3 regions of the Sporanaerobacter sp. PP17-6a genome follow, and region 2 is predicted to be linked to each of the others. Evidence: riboswitches for the same ligand, from Rfam matches in the RefSeq annotation. Region 2 holds a riboswitch; each other region holds the start of a gene.
The links. Region 2 has a riboswitch for cobalamin ahead of PP176A_RS08505 (ABC transporter substrate-binding protein). Riboswitches for the same ligand answer to the same signal wherever they lie in the genome.

Region 1 (5,580 bases), on a different contig from region 2:
TCCTGTATTAATATTGCCCTCCAAAATCCCTTGGGATAACACTACTTCTTCCCCACTAATCAACGGATATTTCCTATTTATATAATCATAAACTTTGAGTTCGTATTCTTTCCCTTTATAAGACTCTCTATCTAATCTAACGCTCAAGTCAAATGTGGTATCCTTAAATATCAGACTGTCTACACTAATCGTGATATCCGCCGTATAGCGTACTTGTAGAGCAGCAGTATAAATTTCCCCGTATCTTATCTGGAGGCTATAAGAACCTCCCTCGAGTTTGTCGGGAAGAGGAATTTCTCCTTCATATTTCCCTTTTTCGTCTAAATTTAAAGAATATATGGATTTTCCGTCTATTGGGATTCCCTGCCCCGAACTTTCATTATTGAGAGACAAGGTAACTTCTCCGTCAACCCAGGCCGGAGTATTAAGTTCCACATACAATTTGTTTCCGTCAGTTGTTTTATTTATTTTCGAATACTCTCTTACGGAAAAAACCCATTCTAAACTTGTACTATATAACGTTTCGCCATCTACAACCAAATTAAATAAATAATTGGTAGACCCTTGGTCTTCCCTTAATTTCAAATCACGAGGCAAAGTAAACTTTACAGTTGCTAGTCCATTAGAATCTGTACTGCCGGAAACCTCAATTTCATCTGTTTCTATTCCACTACCTAGCGCTGGTGACAGCGTGACAGTAAAATCTTTGTTGACTTTCTCTCCTAAATTTACATTTATATTAAATTCAACATCTTTTCCCCATACTGCTTTATAAGAATCAACCGGCTCATATCCGTCTTCAGAGTCAGGTTCACCATATACCGCATAGAATTTTCCCTGAATAAAATTATTTTGATCATATCTGTCCGCCTCAAAGGTCATAGGACTATATACTATTCTTATGGGAATCTGCTTATACTCGATTCCCTCCGATTCAAGAACTAAGTCGTATTTGAGTGGCTTTATATCTTTAGTTAGAAAAATCTCTACACTGGCTTTCCCACTACTGTCAAATTGTCCTTCCTTTAAGGTCTTGTTTTCATCCTCTCCATCTTCGGTTTCACCTTTAATAACCAATTCAAAATCTTTTCCCGCTAAATCAGTAGCTTCGATATCAGCCGTTATAGTATCCTTATTGGCCTCAAATATTCTGTTTTCTCCTATATCAAATTTCGAAACGGGATTTTCAACATTGATAAAGGGAACATAGTAATCTTTGGTTGGAGAGGATAAACGAATCCTCAATCCCGGAGTTCCATATTTTAATACCTCATCACTGAGAACAATTTCATTGGAAGTATATCTGCCCTCATTATCTAAAGATGGTTTGTCTCCTATAATCTTCAATTTTGAAGAGGAATCTGTTGTATCTATAATGTTTACATAAGTAATAGTGCTATTGGCTTTTTCAGGAATATTTAAATTTATAACAAAGCTTTCTCCTGCGCCTACACTGCCTTTATTGTAAGTAACTATCGGATTCAGCGGAAACGGTACAGTGTAAATATCCGAGCCCGATTCTATTTTCAGAACGGCTTTAGCCCATTTTAAATCTTCAGGAATAGATATCTCTATATCCGAACCAGTATTTTCTACTGGTCTTGATTCATTCGTATAAGAATTAACCAAATATATTTTTAAATCAGGGTTATAAATTTCTTCATTTATAGTGGCAGTTATGCTGTCATTGGCAAATTTTCCGGTATCATCATAGGTATTAATTCTATCTTTATCATAAGTAACAATATCAGTAAAATCTATATTTACTTTTTCGACAGACAGTTCCGAATCACCAACGGCAAATTTTAAAGCATACATATTGTCATTTATGTCGTTGGATACAAGATTTCCCGGTATTGAAATGTCAATACGGCCCGTCCCGTTATCATCCAATGTTACACTGTCTACCGAACCTTTATCTTCTCCGGTATAGCTATCATAAAAAATTATATCAACATCTTCGTTTACATGCTCGGGATAATTTATAGTACCTGTTATATTTTCCCCTGACGAAAATATATCTTTATCAAAGCTTATCCCTTCGGGTATTTCGGTCTGTTCATGGAGAAGAACATTTTCTTTCAGTGGGAAAGGCAAAGTATAGGTTTCCAAATCCGATTCTATTCTTAAAAGAGCTTTCCCCCATTTTAAATCCTCAGGAACGGATAAAATCATATCCTTGGACTCTGGTTTTTCCGCAATCAGTATTGTTTCATCATTATCCGGATTTACCAGATATACTTTTAAATTCTCATTAAAAATTTTTTCATCTATGGAAACGGCAATGCTGTTATCCCTAGAAGCATAAACTTCTTCTTTATCATATTTAACCATACCGCTGAAATCTACATTTACCTTTTTGACGGACAGCTCCGAATCTCCAATGACAAATTTCAGAGCATACATATTGTCATTTATGTCGTTGGATGCAAGATCTCCCGGTATCGAAATGTCAATATTACCTGTCCCGTTGTCATCCAATGTTACATTGCCTACCGAACCTTTATCTTCTCCGGTATAGCTATCATAAAAAATTACATCCACATTTTCGTTTTTATGTTCAGGATAATTTATGGCTCCTGTTATATTTTCCTCTGCCGAAAATGTATCTTTATCAAAGCTTATCCCTTCAGACACTTCCGACTGTTCTTTAATTTCATCATTCTGTTCGGACTTTTCTTGACTCTCCTCATTAGGAACAATATCCTTGTTTTCCTCGGATTCTTCCGAAGTCACGGTATCCTCCGTTCCTTCCTCTCCCTTCTCCGGAATTGTTGTATTTTCCTTGTTGGATTTCTCAGAAATTACGCTGTTTTCTTCATCTGTAGGATTTTCCGTATTTAAATTGTCCTGTGCATATGATATACTCTTCGGAAAATCCTTAGAACGAAAGATTTCTCCATAAAAAGAACTCCCGTTAGTAAATATCATTGTCAGTATTATACATAATGATAAAATACGTTTGAACCTTTTCATTAATATTCCCCCTCTTTATAACTAAAAAAATAAAAGCCCCGGTTTCACATAGAATCCGAGACTTTTTAACAGTCAGCACTTTATAATAAATTTCATTTTACCTCAATCCCGGAAGGTTAACGTTATCCCCATATAGGCAGGTCTCCTGACTTATGGCTCAACGTTACCTTTCCCCTTCCCAAAAATAAAATTTTCAGTGGTATATTTGAAAGGCCGCTCCCCACTTACAGTGACCGGATCGCTCAGGATTTTCACCTGATTCCCTTTTAATCTCTAAAAACAGAGAACCTAAAGGTAATATTCAATTATTTCAATAGTTTACTTTCAAATCTATCTTTATTATATAACATATTTTGATTATAAACAACATCATAAAAAGAAAAACACGAAGTGATCGTCAAATATTCTCCTTTTTAACAGTTGATATTTTTAAAATATTTCGGTATAAAAATTCTGAATAACATGATAAAATATATAAACAAATCGGAAGATTATTCTGCTTTAAAGAAAACAATATCCGTGAATATAACGGATTATGATATGATTCCTCAAAATAAAAAGCTTCACAGCAGTTTTAAGATATTGGAAAAGGATAAATATTTTCCGCTGACCGAAGACCTTCAGATTCACTTTTTGGAACTGCCGAAGTTAAAGTAAAAAGAAATAAAAGAATTACAGAATAAATAATTTATATAAACAATATATGCCAATTATTAAAAAAGTAATGTAAAATATTTTATGTAAACATTATAATAAAATAACACTCATTTTTGTCAATAATTAGTATAAATAACAACTAATAGATTACAAAGAAAATTATTTATTTTCACAAAAGCACAGATTATTTTACATTACCCATTACTAAATAAGGAATCCCGATTCAAGGTCAATCCTCGAATCGGGATTCCTTATTTATCTCATGATCAATTCATACAATCTATATAACATCACTGCGGTTTCAGCACGGGTTACATTTTTCTTCGGCATAAAGTTACCGTCAAATCCTCCGACAACTCCATTCTGAACTGCTATGGCTGCAGAGTCCTTTGCCCATGATGCTATGGAATCTTTATCTTCAAATCTATCTAATGCTTTTTCATCTTTATTGTCATATGATTTATTTTTCAATATATTTCCTATTATTTTAATCATTTCTTCTCTCGTAATATTCCCTTTCGGATCAAAGGACGTATCTGATTTCCCGTTGATCAGGCCACTCTGGTATACTGCAGATACCGAATCATAGTACCATTCATCTTTATCCACATCCGCAAAAGGAATGTCTCCATTTGAATTTTCATTTAATTTCAACATTCTGGAAACCAATGCGGCAAATTCCGCTCTTGTAATATTATCCGATGGCACAAACTCACTTTCCGTTTTCCCTTTTATTATACCCTTTACCGTCATAGACTCTATTGCAGATTTCGCCCATTCCACATCCGACGTATCTTTAAATTCCTTACTTCCTTCTTTTACTACGAATTTTCCGCATTTGTTTGTCAAGAACTTTATAGTCTTAGTCGCCTCATCATAAACTCCGCCTACAGACTCTTCGGTTCCGTCTTCATTTATCAGTACTGCTGTTACATTGTCAGGATTTTTTACTTCTCCATCAAATGCTATTTGAACCTCTATGGGTTTCTTAATTTCTGCAGTATTTCCTTTTTCATCCACAGCATTTAACTCCAAAGTCGAACCGTCTTGCTTAGCCGTAAGCTTTACTTTTACCCCAAAGGTGTCCGGTGAAATCTTGATTTTTCCGTTCTCTAATTTTATTTCTTTTTCGGTTTTCAAACCTACGGGTATTTCCACTTCCAACGGTTCTTTTACACTTTCTTTTGTTTCCGTCGATGTCGATTTATCCGAATCGGTTGTTGTTTTTCCCGAACCGTTCGACGTATTTGAATTCGAGTCGTCTGAATTATCGGGTTTTCCTGGTCCTTCAGGTTTCTCAGGTTCCTAGGGTTTTCCCGGTTCCACTTCATCCTCCTTATATACAACTTCAATTTCTGCCGGGAAAGCATCTTCCGCAATATCTATGTTTTCTTTTTTATTTAAAACCGTTATCTTTTGTATTTTTGCCTTATCAAATATTTTACTCCCTATTTTCTCAATAGTTGAAGGAATATCTATTTCTTCTATTGCCACTCCTTGAAATGCACCATAGCCTATTGTTTTTAACCCTTCATGTAAAGTCACTTCTTTTAGGCTTGTACAACTATAAAAAGCAGAGGTATCGATACTTCCAATACTTCCCGGAATATCTATTTCTTCTACTGCCGTAGAACCAAATGCAAGACGGCTTATTGTTTTTAACCCCTCATTTAAAATCACTTCTTTTAGATTTATACAACTATAAAAGGCTTTTTCACGGATGCTTTCAACACTTCCCGGAATATCTATTTCTTTTATTGCCGTTCCTTGAAATGTACCATTTCCTATTGTTTTTAACCCCTCATTTAAAGTCGCTTCTTTTAGGTTTACACAACTATAAAAGGCTTTTTCATCGATAATTTCAACACTTCCCGGAATATCTATTTCTTCTATTGCCGTTCCTTGAAATGCACCAACGCCTATTGTTTTTAACCCCTCATTTAAAGT
Region 2 (5,580 bases):
TATAGTTATTTCTTCTTCCTTATTTAGCTTCGTTATGAGATCCATTATCTCTAATTGGTTACATATATCAAGATAAGTAGTAGGTTCATCCAGCAGAAGTATCTCCGGCTTTTGTGCAACAGACATAGCAATCCACACCCTTTGCATTTCTCCTCCTGAAAGGGTATTAATTCTTCTGTTCTGAAGCTTTATCACTCCCGTCTTCTCCATTGCCCATTGAACTATTTCACTATCTTTTCCGTCAACGGTCTCCCACCAATTTTTATAAGCATATCGCCCATATTGAACTAATCTTTTTACAGTTACATCGTTCATCGTATTATTATTTTGATTTAATATGGCTATCTTTTTAGCTACATCTTTGTTTTTCATTTTGAATATATTCTCTCCATTTAAAAAAATCTTTCCCTTTTTAGGTTTTATACTTCTGTTAATGGTCCGTATTAAAGTAGTCTTTCCACAGCCATTTGGACCAATAATAGAATAGACCTTCCCTTTTTCTATCTGTAAATTTATATCCGTTAAAACATCTTTATTTTTATAGCTTACGCTTAAACCCTCAATTGATAATATAATATTCTTATTCATCTTTAGCCTTTTACTCCCTTCTTAGCAAGAATAAAAAGAAAGGAACTCCCAGTACCGCCATTACAATTCCTACCGGTATCTCCATGGGGCTTAAAACAGTTCTTGCAAAAGTATCGCTTAGCATTAGGAGTACAGAGCCAAATAAAGCAGTTGCAGGAAACATGTATCTATAATCGTTCCCAATAACTAACCTTATACTGTGAGGCACTATAAGCCCTACAAATCCTAAAAGTCCCACAACACTTACTGCACTTGCCGCAAGAAAAGCGGCTAAAGCCGTAAATCCAAATCTTGTTGCTTCAACATTTAAGCCAATACCCCGTGCAACATCGTCCCCCAATATCAAAATATTAAGTTTGTCCGCAAATATATTTGCTAAAACAAAACCAATTATAGTGTAAGGTAAAATAGTCCAAACTTCCGGCCAGCTTCTTGATGATAAACTTCCATTCATAAAATTCAATGCTCCATGGACCCGATCACTATAAAAGACCAATATTCCTGAAATCCCTGCGGCAAAAAGAGACGATACAGCTACTCCTGCTAATACTACCCTTATAGTTTTTATGCCGCCTTTCCAGGATAAAAGATATATTATGGAGGCAGCCAACATGGCTCCCATAAAAGCTGCAATAGTCACCATTTTTATATACTGGGGAAAAACGACCAATACAATAATTCCAAATAGTCCTGCTCCGCTGCTTATACCGATTATGCTGGGATCAGCTAAGGGATTCTTCATTACCCCTTGTAAAATAGCACCTGACAGAGCAAGATTTATTCCTACCAAAGCTGCCAATATCATTCTTGGAAGCCTGATATTCCAAATTACCATTCTCTCTGGACTTCCGTCATCCTTAGAAATAACTTCAAATATCCGCTTCACCTCTACCTCAAGAGTTCCTTTTGTAAGCCCTAATATAAAAGATATAAAGAAGAGCATCGCTAAGATAGCAATAACAGTTATTTTAAATCCCTTTTTGTCCCTGAGAGAAATATCATTTTCCATCCTGATGAGTCACCTCTCCATATATTTCCGGATATATACTCTTTGCCATATATTCTATTGCTTCACTATAATAAGGACCTGCATTATATAAGAAATACTGTTGGGGAAGATAAATAACTCGTCCCTCTTGAACGGCTTTTACTCCCTTCCATACGGGGTTACTCTTAAATTCCTCTTCCATAGTCTTTTTGGCCTCTTCGTCATCAGATATCATACTTGTAACCAGAACATAATCAGGATTCTTTTTCACTATGTATTCCACATCCAACGGAGTAGTTTCCGAGCCTATAGTATCGGGAGGCAAATCGGATGCAATATTGTCAAGTTTTAAAATTTTAGCTACATCTCCTGCTATACTATTGTCCAACTTAACAGCAATAGTTTTGGCTGTTATATATAATATGACCACGGATTTATTGTCTTTGGGCAGTTTAGATACTATTTCTTCTTTCTTATTCTTTAGAGCTTCTATCTTTGCTTCAGCTGATTTTTCATTTCCCAGTATCTTGCCGAAGGCATTATAAGTTGCTATTACATCATCATAGCTTCTTATATTAGTAGTAATCACCTTAAACCCAATATCCCTTAATTTATCCGCCTGTGTCCCTTGAGTGCCGGCCTGAGCTATAATTAAATCCGGTTTAAGGGATACTACGGATTCCATATCTATGGAATATACAGGCCCTATCTGTGGAAGATCGTTTATTTCCTTCTTATATTCGGATATCAATTTTAAATTATCTGTTATATTAGACGTACATATGGATTTTCCCCCCAAATCGTACCATATATTTAAGGGGGTGCCTGATAAAACAGCTACCTTTTCCGGTTTCTTTTCTAAGATAGTTTCTTTCTTGAGAAAATCCTTTATCTTTAACGGATAATTATTTCCCTCTACAGTTATGGGAAGGTCTTGAGTATTGCTCAACCCGCCTGTCTCAGTAGTTTTAGTATACCCCGAAACGCTAAATATCAACATAATCACAACTAATGGCAACAATATCCTTTTATAGAACTTCACCTTTTTCATCCTCTCTTTTTATAAAAAAATAAGAACTTCATTAAAGCAATAATCATGGCTAATGAAGTTCTTATAAGCTTATTAAATAATCTTTATTATATAAAATTCAATAAAGCAAAAATTCTTCTAAAATAATAATCAGCTTTCTCCATCCACCGTAGAGTTATTTCTGCTAATAAATAGGTAGGTTTTCTGACTTAAGATTCATCATCTTTTCTGTCTTCCCAGTTTCCCAGTGACATTTAGAAAAGACTCTTCCTTTACAGCGGCGGGACCGTGAGGGATTTTCACCCTGCTTCCCTAGCCCTATTCATTCTTATATTCAATTCTCATCTATTATATTAAATATAGTGATATCAATTGTCAAGACAAATTTTACTTTGCCATCAACGTCTGCGCCAAGCAGCTCTTACGCCAAACACCACTAATCCTATCATCAGCAGGATACCAATTAGCGCAGCGCCGGGTGCGTCATCGGTTTCCCCAATGTAAATGCCGGCAATGCCAATCAATATCCCGATGACAAAGAGACAGGCAGCGATACACCAGGCCTTGCGCCTAACTTTCTTCAAAAAGTCTACCTCTTTATCCGTCGTTGGCGGCAGCGGTATATTGACAGGAGATTTCATCTTTTCATAGTCCGAGCGGCAATCGTCACATTCCTTTAAATGCTGTTCGACCTCCATTTGTACACGCTTTGGGCGTATTCTTTGTATATTTCTTCAATGCGGGCACCCACTACCTCGCCTCCTTTTAATTGATTCTGCTTATATATCCCAAAAACGAATGTTTCGTTACAGAGGGAAAAAATATTTTGAACAAAAGCGGAGAGAAATATTTCTGCAGTCTTACCGTCCCCTTCATGTCTTAAAAATTCTCTGCATAGTAAGAACTTCTAACGAGAGGTGCCGATGCCACTCTCTTAAAACCCATGGATAACGCGATTTCTTTATATTCGTAAAATGTTTCAGGAGTAACATATTCCACTACCGGAATATGGGATTTGCTGGGCTGCAAATATTGCCCCAATGTCAGCATGTCACAATCAACTTCTCTTAATCTTCTAAATACATTTATTATCTGTTCTTTAGTTTCACCCAAGCCTAACATCATACCCGATTTAGTCCTCATATTTGGTTTTGTCTTCTTTACATAACCAAGTAATTCTATAGATCTATCGAATACCGCCATAGGTCTAATCTTATAATATAATTCCGGTACTGTTTCTACATTATGATTCAGTATGTTTGGTTCTGAATTTATGATAATATCTATTAATTCCTTATTTCCTTGCATATCAGGTATAAGCAGTTCAATTGTTACCTTTGGGGCAGTCTTTCTTATTTTCTCTACAACTCTTGCAAACTGATTAGCTCCTTGATCTTCCAAATCATCCCTAGTAACAGATGTAATAACGGCATGTTTTAAACCAAGCTTAGCTACAGCCTTAGCTACGTTTTCCGGTTCCATGGGGTTTATTTTTTCGGGCTTTTTCTTAGTTACATTGCAAAAGGTACAGTTTCTGGTACAATTTCTACCTAATATCATAAATGTGGCAGTTCCTCTTTCATAGCACTCCATCCTATTAGGACAATTGGCTTCATTGCATACGGTATTTAAAGAAAGTTCTGAAATCAAAGAGTTTACCTTACCTGATACATTTCCACCTTGTATTTTTACTTTAATCCATTCCGGTTTTTCTAAATGCATTTGTTATTCCTCCGTATTTAAATTTATATCCAGCAGTCCATTAATAAATTCATCTGTTGATAATCCAAGGATATAGTCATTAATATCTAAATTATCCTATTTCAGCCACATCTATTCTTCTGCAATCCTGCCGATAACCTCCGCTGCTTTTTTTGCACCCCCGGATAGTTTAAGGCTTTCTGATAATTTTACGGCATTTTCCTGATAAGAATCATATTCTAGAATCGTCTGCACCGCTTCTTTCATATCTTTGGGGTTATCATTTTTTAAATAAACTCCGGCACCTAAAGTCACAACTCTTTCAGCTACCATGCGTTGTTCTTGATGCTGGGGAAATAATACCATCGGTACGCCATAATATAAGCTTTCGTTAACGCTGTTCATTCCGCTATGTGTTATAAAAACATCTGTATTTTGTAATACTTTTATTTGTTCAACCTTGTTCTTTATTTCAAAATTCTCAGGTATTTCTCCCAACGATGAAATATCCGTGCTTTCGCCTACGGACATGATAACATCAAATTCGCCATCACCAAATGCCATCAAACATTTTTTATAAAATTCATTATTTTTATTGTTTACGGTCCCAAGGGAAATATAGATAAGTTTCTTATCACTATTTCGTGGTCCCGCCAATATATCGGAAACAGAAGGACCCACAAAAAAATATTTATTTGAAAATGTGTTCGCTAACGGTTGAAACTCCTTTGAAGTATACACAATAGTGTATGTTTCATTGTCATTTTGGATGAGAGAAATAAAATTATCAACAGCATATCCATAGTCATTCAATTGTTTAATTTTTTTCTTGATACGATGCATTCCTTTAATCATCCGTACCATTTCCATTAAATTTTGTTTCATCATCTTTGCGGTATATTGGTTAAAAGCAAAGGAAGTGGTAGAGCAAACATATTTTATATTCAGTTTAGCTGCAAATAATTTTCCCCAAAAACACAAAGAATCTGAAACAATACAATCAGGATGAAATTCATTTAGTTCTTTGCAAACTTTCTCGTCTAAGGCTATAGTAGTATCCACTGTCATTTCAATAAGCGCTGCAAAATCCTTTCCTATTTTTTTTTCATCTTCAGCCTTCAGTTCAGGTACATACTTATCACATTCAATATATTTAGCACCTGCTCCTTCTATCTTTTTACGGAACATACTAAAGGAATAGTACCATACTTCATGCCCTCTTTTTGTAAGTTCACGGACCACTTCTATTGTTGGATTGGTGTGTCCATAGGCT
Region 3 (5,580 bases), on a different contig from region 2:
CGCTTATATGACATTGGAGGAAGTAATATCCGTGATAAAAGAAAATTTTACTAAAGGGAAAAAGGTCGTCAGAATTCACAGTGGAGATCCAAGTATATACGGGGCCATAAGAGAACAAATAGACGCCTTGGAAAAATTGGGAATAGACAGTGAAGTAGTTCCGGGAGTCAGCTCTTTTGTAGCTTCTGCTGCTGCTATTGAAAAGGAATTTACTCTCCCCGGCGTTTCGCAGACGATAATTTGTACCAGATTAGGCGGAAGGACAGAAGTCCCTGAAAAAGAAAGTTTGGAAAGTTTAGCATCTCATAATGCATCTATGGCTATATTTCTTTCAGTCCAGATGATAGATCAGGTAGCAGAGAGGCTCAAAAGCCACTATAAGGAAACTACACCCGTTGCGGTAATACAAAGGGTCAGCTGGGAAGATGAAAAAATAATAATCGGCAACCTCAGCAATATAGCGGAAAAGGTTAAAAAAGAAGGAATAACTAAAACTGCACAGATCCTTGTAGGAGATTTTCTTGGGGATGAGTATGAACTGTCCAAGCTGTATGACAGCAATTTTAGTCACGGGTATAGGAGAGCAAAATGAACTGGGCAATAGTTACTCTGACAAAAGGAGGTACCCGTCAGGCCAAGAGAGTAAAAAAATCGTTGGATAATATTAGGATAGATATATATACCCTAAAAAAATGGTCTGATAAGGAAACTTTGACTATAGATAAAAAATTGAGCGAATTCGTGGGCAGCATATTTTATGAATACGATATTATACTGTTTATCATGGCTGCGGGAATAGTGGTGAGGAGTATAGCTAAGTATTTGGTAAGCAAAACTACGGACCCCGGCATAATAGTTATGGATGAGAAGGGACAGTTTGTAATAAGTTTAATTTCGGGCCATTTGGGAGGAGCTAATGACGCGGCATGTTTATTGGCAGACAGAGTAGGAGGGCAGGCCGTGATAACCACTTCTTCCGATGTCAGAGGATTGATAGCCGTTGATACTTTGGCGGAGAAATTAAACTGTCGGGTATCCGACATGTTAAATGCCAAAGATGTTACTGCCCTTATAGTAAATGATGAATTGGTAGGGATAAAGTCAGATATAAGAATAGATATAAAACTTCCGGATAATATAGTGGAATCTGCGAAGGGAAAGGGAATGATATACATAACAAACAAAGTTTTGGACATCTCCTCTTCCAATGAAGTACAGCTTATACCTAAAAATATAATCATAGGAATAGGTTGTAAAAGGGGAATTCCTAAGGAAGCTATAATATCGGCTGTAGCAGAAGCATTGAATTCTTTAAACATTGACGTAAGAAGTATAAAGCATTTTGCAACGGTGGATCTTAAGAAAAATGAAGCAGGAATATTTGAAGCTGCCCGATATTATGATGCTGAAGTTAAAATAGTTTCCAGAGAAGAAATAAAAACTGTGGAAAAGAATTTTAGCTGTTCCGAGTTTGTGAAAAAGACTATAGGGGTTGGCGGGGTCTGTGAACCCTGTGCAATGCTTACCGCTTCGGGAGGACATTTTCTTATGACCAAAAAATCTTATAATGGAATAACCTTATCTGTATGGGAGGAAATATAGGTGGACAAGACAGGAAAAATATTTGTAGTCGGAATAGGTCCCGGCAATATTGAACATATGACCTTTGAAGCCAGAAATGCTATTGAAAAATCGGATGTAATAGTTGGATATAAAACTTATGTGGACTTGATAGAAGATATAATAAGAGATAAAGAAGTAGCTTCGACGGGCATGAAAAAAGAGAAAGAAAGATGTGAAGAAGCCTTAAAATATGCGGAAGAAGGGAATACCGTATCATTGATAAGCAGTGGGGATGCCGGTGTTTACGGAATGGCGGGAATAATTTTGGAAATAGTTTTTAAAAGCAAAAGCTCCGTAGAGGTAGAAGTAGTACCGGGGATTACTGCTGCAAATGCAGCGGCGGCTTCTCTGGGAGCGCCTATTATGCACGACTATGTTACGATAAGTTTGAGTGATTTACTTACGGATTGGAGTTTAATTGAAAAAAGGCTTCACTGTGCAGGAGAAGGGGATTTTGTAGTATGTTTGTATAATCCTAAGAGCAAGGGAAGACAAAAGGAAATAGAAAAAGCAAGAGAAATACTTCTTAAATATAAAAAAAATGATACATTAGTGGGGATAGTCAGGAACGCTAAAAGAAAGGGAGAATCATGTGTTATAACTACACTTGAAGATATGCTTAAATATGATATAGATATGTTTACCACGATTATTGTCGGAAATTCACATACCTATATGGCAAAAGGCAAAATGATAACACCGAGAGGGTATGCAATATGATATTGGTATTGTCAGGGACATCTGACGGAAGAAAGATAATAGAATTGTTGTTTCAAAGAGGATATGACGTTATAGCTTCTACAGCTACGAAGTATGGAGGAATACTAATAGAATCCGATTGTAATGCGGAAGTAATATCCGAAAAAATGGAACAAGGGGATATGGAAAAGTTGATACGGAAAAGAAAAATAGAATGTATAGTAGATGCTACTCATCCCTATGCCGAAAAGGTTTCGGTCAATGCCATGGCAGCATGTAAATCTATGGGAATAAAATATTTAAGATATGAAAGAAAGGGAAACTCCTATGATAAGACAGATGGAGTATCTTGTTTTCCCGATTATGATAAAGCTATATCATACTTAAAGGGAACTAAAGGAAATATACTTTTGACTGTCGGCAGCAATAACCTTCAGCTTTTTACTTCATCTTTAGAGATTGACAGACTGTATGCGAGAGTTTTGCCTACCTATTCTGTGATAAAAAAATGTGAGGACCTGAGGCTTCTTCCAAAGCAGATAATAGCGGCCCAAGGACCTTTTACAGAGGAATTCAATAAGGCCATGTATAATAATTATAATATAAAATATATGGTAACTAAGGACAGCGGAGATGAGGGAGGAACCGAAGAAAAGATTAAAGGAGCTATAGAAACAGGAGTAAATGTGGTGTTGATAAAACGCCCTAAAATAAATTATATAAATTTATATGATAATATATATGATATAATTAAAGTTATTGATAAAGATTTAAAGAAATAATCTTGTATAATTAAATAGCTTAAAATTACAGGTTTTTTGAAATTAAAAGGGAAAGCGGTGAAAAATCCGCTGCAGCCCCCGCTACTGTAAATAGGAACGAAATCATACAATTACCACTGGAAGCTTTTCTGGGAAGGTATTGAGAGTAGGATGAACTATTAGCCAGGAGACCTGCCTGTAACTTTTATAAATAAGCCTTCGGAGGGAAGTGGTTGTTTACATGTAAGTTTTATTTATATATAACCATAGCAGAAAAGGCCATGGTTTTTTTATTTGAGATAAGGAGGGAATAATGGAGAAAGGAATTATTGTGGCAAGTTTTGGCACCACCTTTGAGGAAGCCGAAAAATTATGTATAAAAAGCATAGAAAAGAGGGTGAAGAAGGAGTTTAACGGATATTATACGGAAAGGGCTTTTACTTCCCAGATGGTGATTAATAAACTTAAGAAAAGGGATGGAATATCAGTAAATAATGTAACAGAAGCATTGGGGAAGATGAAAAACGAAGGTATTTCCCAAATATATATACAATCCCTTCATATAATACCAGGTCATGAATACAATAAGCTCGTAAATCAGGCAGAATTGTTTAAAAAAGAAAATCAGGATATCATTGTAAAAATAGGAGTACCGCTGTTATACGATGATACAGATTATGAAAGGACAGTAAATTCAATTGAAATTCCGCAAATTAAACCTGATGAGGCATTGGTTTTTATGGGACATGGTACAGATCATAGCTCGGATACCAGTTATAGTCTGTTGGAAAAATATTTTAGAAAGGAATATTCAGACAATATATTTATCGGAACAATGGAAGGAAGTATAACGTTAGGGAATATAATACCTCAACTCTTCCGGAGAAAGATAAAAAAAATTATACTAATGCCCTTTATGTTGGTAACGGGGGATCACGTAATCAACGATATGGCTGGCGATAAAGGCAGTTCATGGAAGAATACGTTAATCAAAGACGGTTTTGAGGTTGAAGTGAATATGCTTGGATTAGGTCAGAATAAAAAAATTCAAGATATATTCATATCTCACTTAAAAACCGTCATAGAAAATAACTGATTATTGAAAAGAATATTTTAGGAGGAATGAAATATGAAAAAGACAAAGATGTTGTTATTATTTTTGGTAGTTGTGATGGCTGTATCAATATTTAGCGGATGTCAAAACACTAAAGATGTAAACGGTTCGGATAATGATGATGCTAAAGAAGAAACGAAGAAAGAAGAAGAGAATAAACCAGTATCAGAATACGGGGTTACTGTTAATAAGGATAATGTAGTATTTACAGATGCCAGAGGAAAAGAAGTAACCATAAAAAAGAACCCTGAAAGGGTTGTCTGCTTATACAATTCATATCTTGACATCTGGGATAGCTGTGGCGGAAAAGTAATAGGAAAGGTAGAAGAAGCCGAGGAAAAACCTATTGAAAATGCTAAATCCGCTGAAGTTGTAGGAAGCCCCGGTTCTCCGAGCCTTGAAAAGATATTGGCATTAAAACCTGATTTAGTCATTTTGACTAATGACTTTAAAGGTCAAGCATCACTGATTCCGTCATTGGAACAAAATAACATTCAGGTTATTGATTTAGCTAATACTTATTTAAAGGATTATTATATGACTGTAAGGCTTTTCACGGGGATTACCGGAAGAGAAGACCTGTATGAAAAACACACCAATGAAGTAAAAAAGAAAGTAGATGAAATAATAGCAAAAGTACCGAAAGACAAAAAATATAAAGTGCTAATAGTATTTGCTACTGCTAAAAATATTACAGTCAGGAATTCGGAATCAATGGTGGGGGAAATGCTCAAGGATTTAAACACCATAAATATATCCGATACTGCGGCAAATTCGTCTGATGCAAAGGTCTTCAGCATGGAAAAAATAATACAGGAAGATCCGGATTTCATATTTGTACAAACTATGGGAAGCGATAAAGAGGAAATAATGGCAAGATTGAAACAGGATGTGGAAGATAATCCGGCTTGGAGCTCTCTTACTGCTGTGAAGAATGACAGATATATAATTCTTTCTAAGGACTTGTACTTATATAAACCAAATGCAAAATATCCCGATGCTTATGAAGGCTTAGCAAAAATACTTTATCCGGATATATTCAAATAAAAAGATTGGCATGGCTGTATAGTCTTTATATAAAAGACTATACAGCTATTAAAATGCTTAATACTAAGGGGAATAAAATATGACTGATAGCAATATAAAAAAAGAAAGAATTAAAAAGAAGGTTATTTTACTGATTTTTATAGCTTTGACTGTAATCAGTTTTTTTATAAGCATAGGAAATGGAGCGGTAAAGGTACATCCAAAGGAAATAATAAATGCGGTATTCTTTGAAAAATCCACAGTGAACTATCAAATAATATGGAACGTCAGATTGCCGAGAACTATAGTAGCAGCCCTCGTTGGGACATGTCTTGCATTATCGGGAGCCATATTGCA

Region 1: another riboswitch for cobalamin. It lies ahead of PP176A_RS04660 (S-layer homology domain-containing protein); the one in region 2 lies ahead of PP176A_RS08505 (ABC transporter substrate-binding protein).
Region 3: another riboswitch for cobalamin. It lies ahead of PP176A_RS07620 (sirohydrochlorin cobaltochelatase); the one in region 2 lies ahead of PP176A_RS08505 (ABC transporter substrate-binding protein).

Annotation. Positions count from the first base shown of each region.
Region 1 covers NZ_FMIF01000009.1:35,353-40,932, forward strand. The annotation lists gene PP176A_RS04660 (S-layer homology domain-containing protein) at 1-2,976, opposite strand, end outside; cobalamin riboswitch at 3,095-3,282, opposite strand; gene PP176A_RS04665 (PD-(D/E)XK nuclease family transposase) at 3,439-3,633, shown strand; gene PP176A_RS04670 (S-layer homology domain-containing protein) at 3,889-4,791, opposite strand; gene PP176A_RS04675 (leucine-rich repeat domain-containing protein) at 4,939-5,580, opposite strand, start outside.
Region 2 covers NZ_FMIF01000017.1:17,419-22,998, reverse strand. The annotation lists gene PP176A_RS08515 (ABC transporter ATP-binding protein) at 1-588, opposite strand, end outside; gene PP176A_RS08510 (FecCD family ABC transporter permease) at 599-1,597, opposite strand; gene PP176A_RS08505 (ABC transporter substrate-binding protein) at 1,587-2,618, opposite strand; cobalamin riboswitch at 2,784-2,943, opposite strand; gene PP176A_RS16055 (hypothetical protein) at 3,005-3,304, opposite strand; gene lipA (lipoyl synthase) at 3,486-4,328, opposite strand; gene PP176A_RS08490 (macrolide family glycosyltransferase) at 4,440-5,580, opposite strand, start outside.
Region 3 covers NZ_FMIF01000015.1:98,804-104,383, reverse strand. The annotation lists gene cobM (precorrin-4 C(11)-methyltransferase) at 1-592, shown strand, start outside; gene cbiG (cobalt-precorrin 5A hydrolase) at 589-1,602, shown strand; gene cobJ (precorrin-3B C(17)-methyltransferase) at 1,603-2,343, shown strand; gene PP176A_RS07625 (cobalt-precorrin-6A reductase) at 2,340-3,104, shown strand; cobalamin riboswitch at 3,117-3,297, shown strand; gene PP176A_RS07620 (sirohydrochlorin cobaltochelatase) at 3,397-4,179, shown strand; gene PP176A_RS07615 (ABC transporter substrate-binding protein) at 4,213-5,244, shown strand; gene PP176A_RS07610 (FecCD family ABC transporter permease) at 5,324-5,580, shown strand, end outside.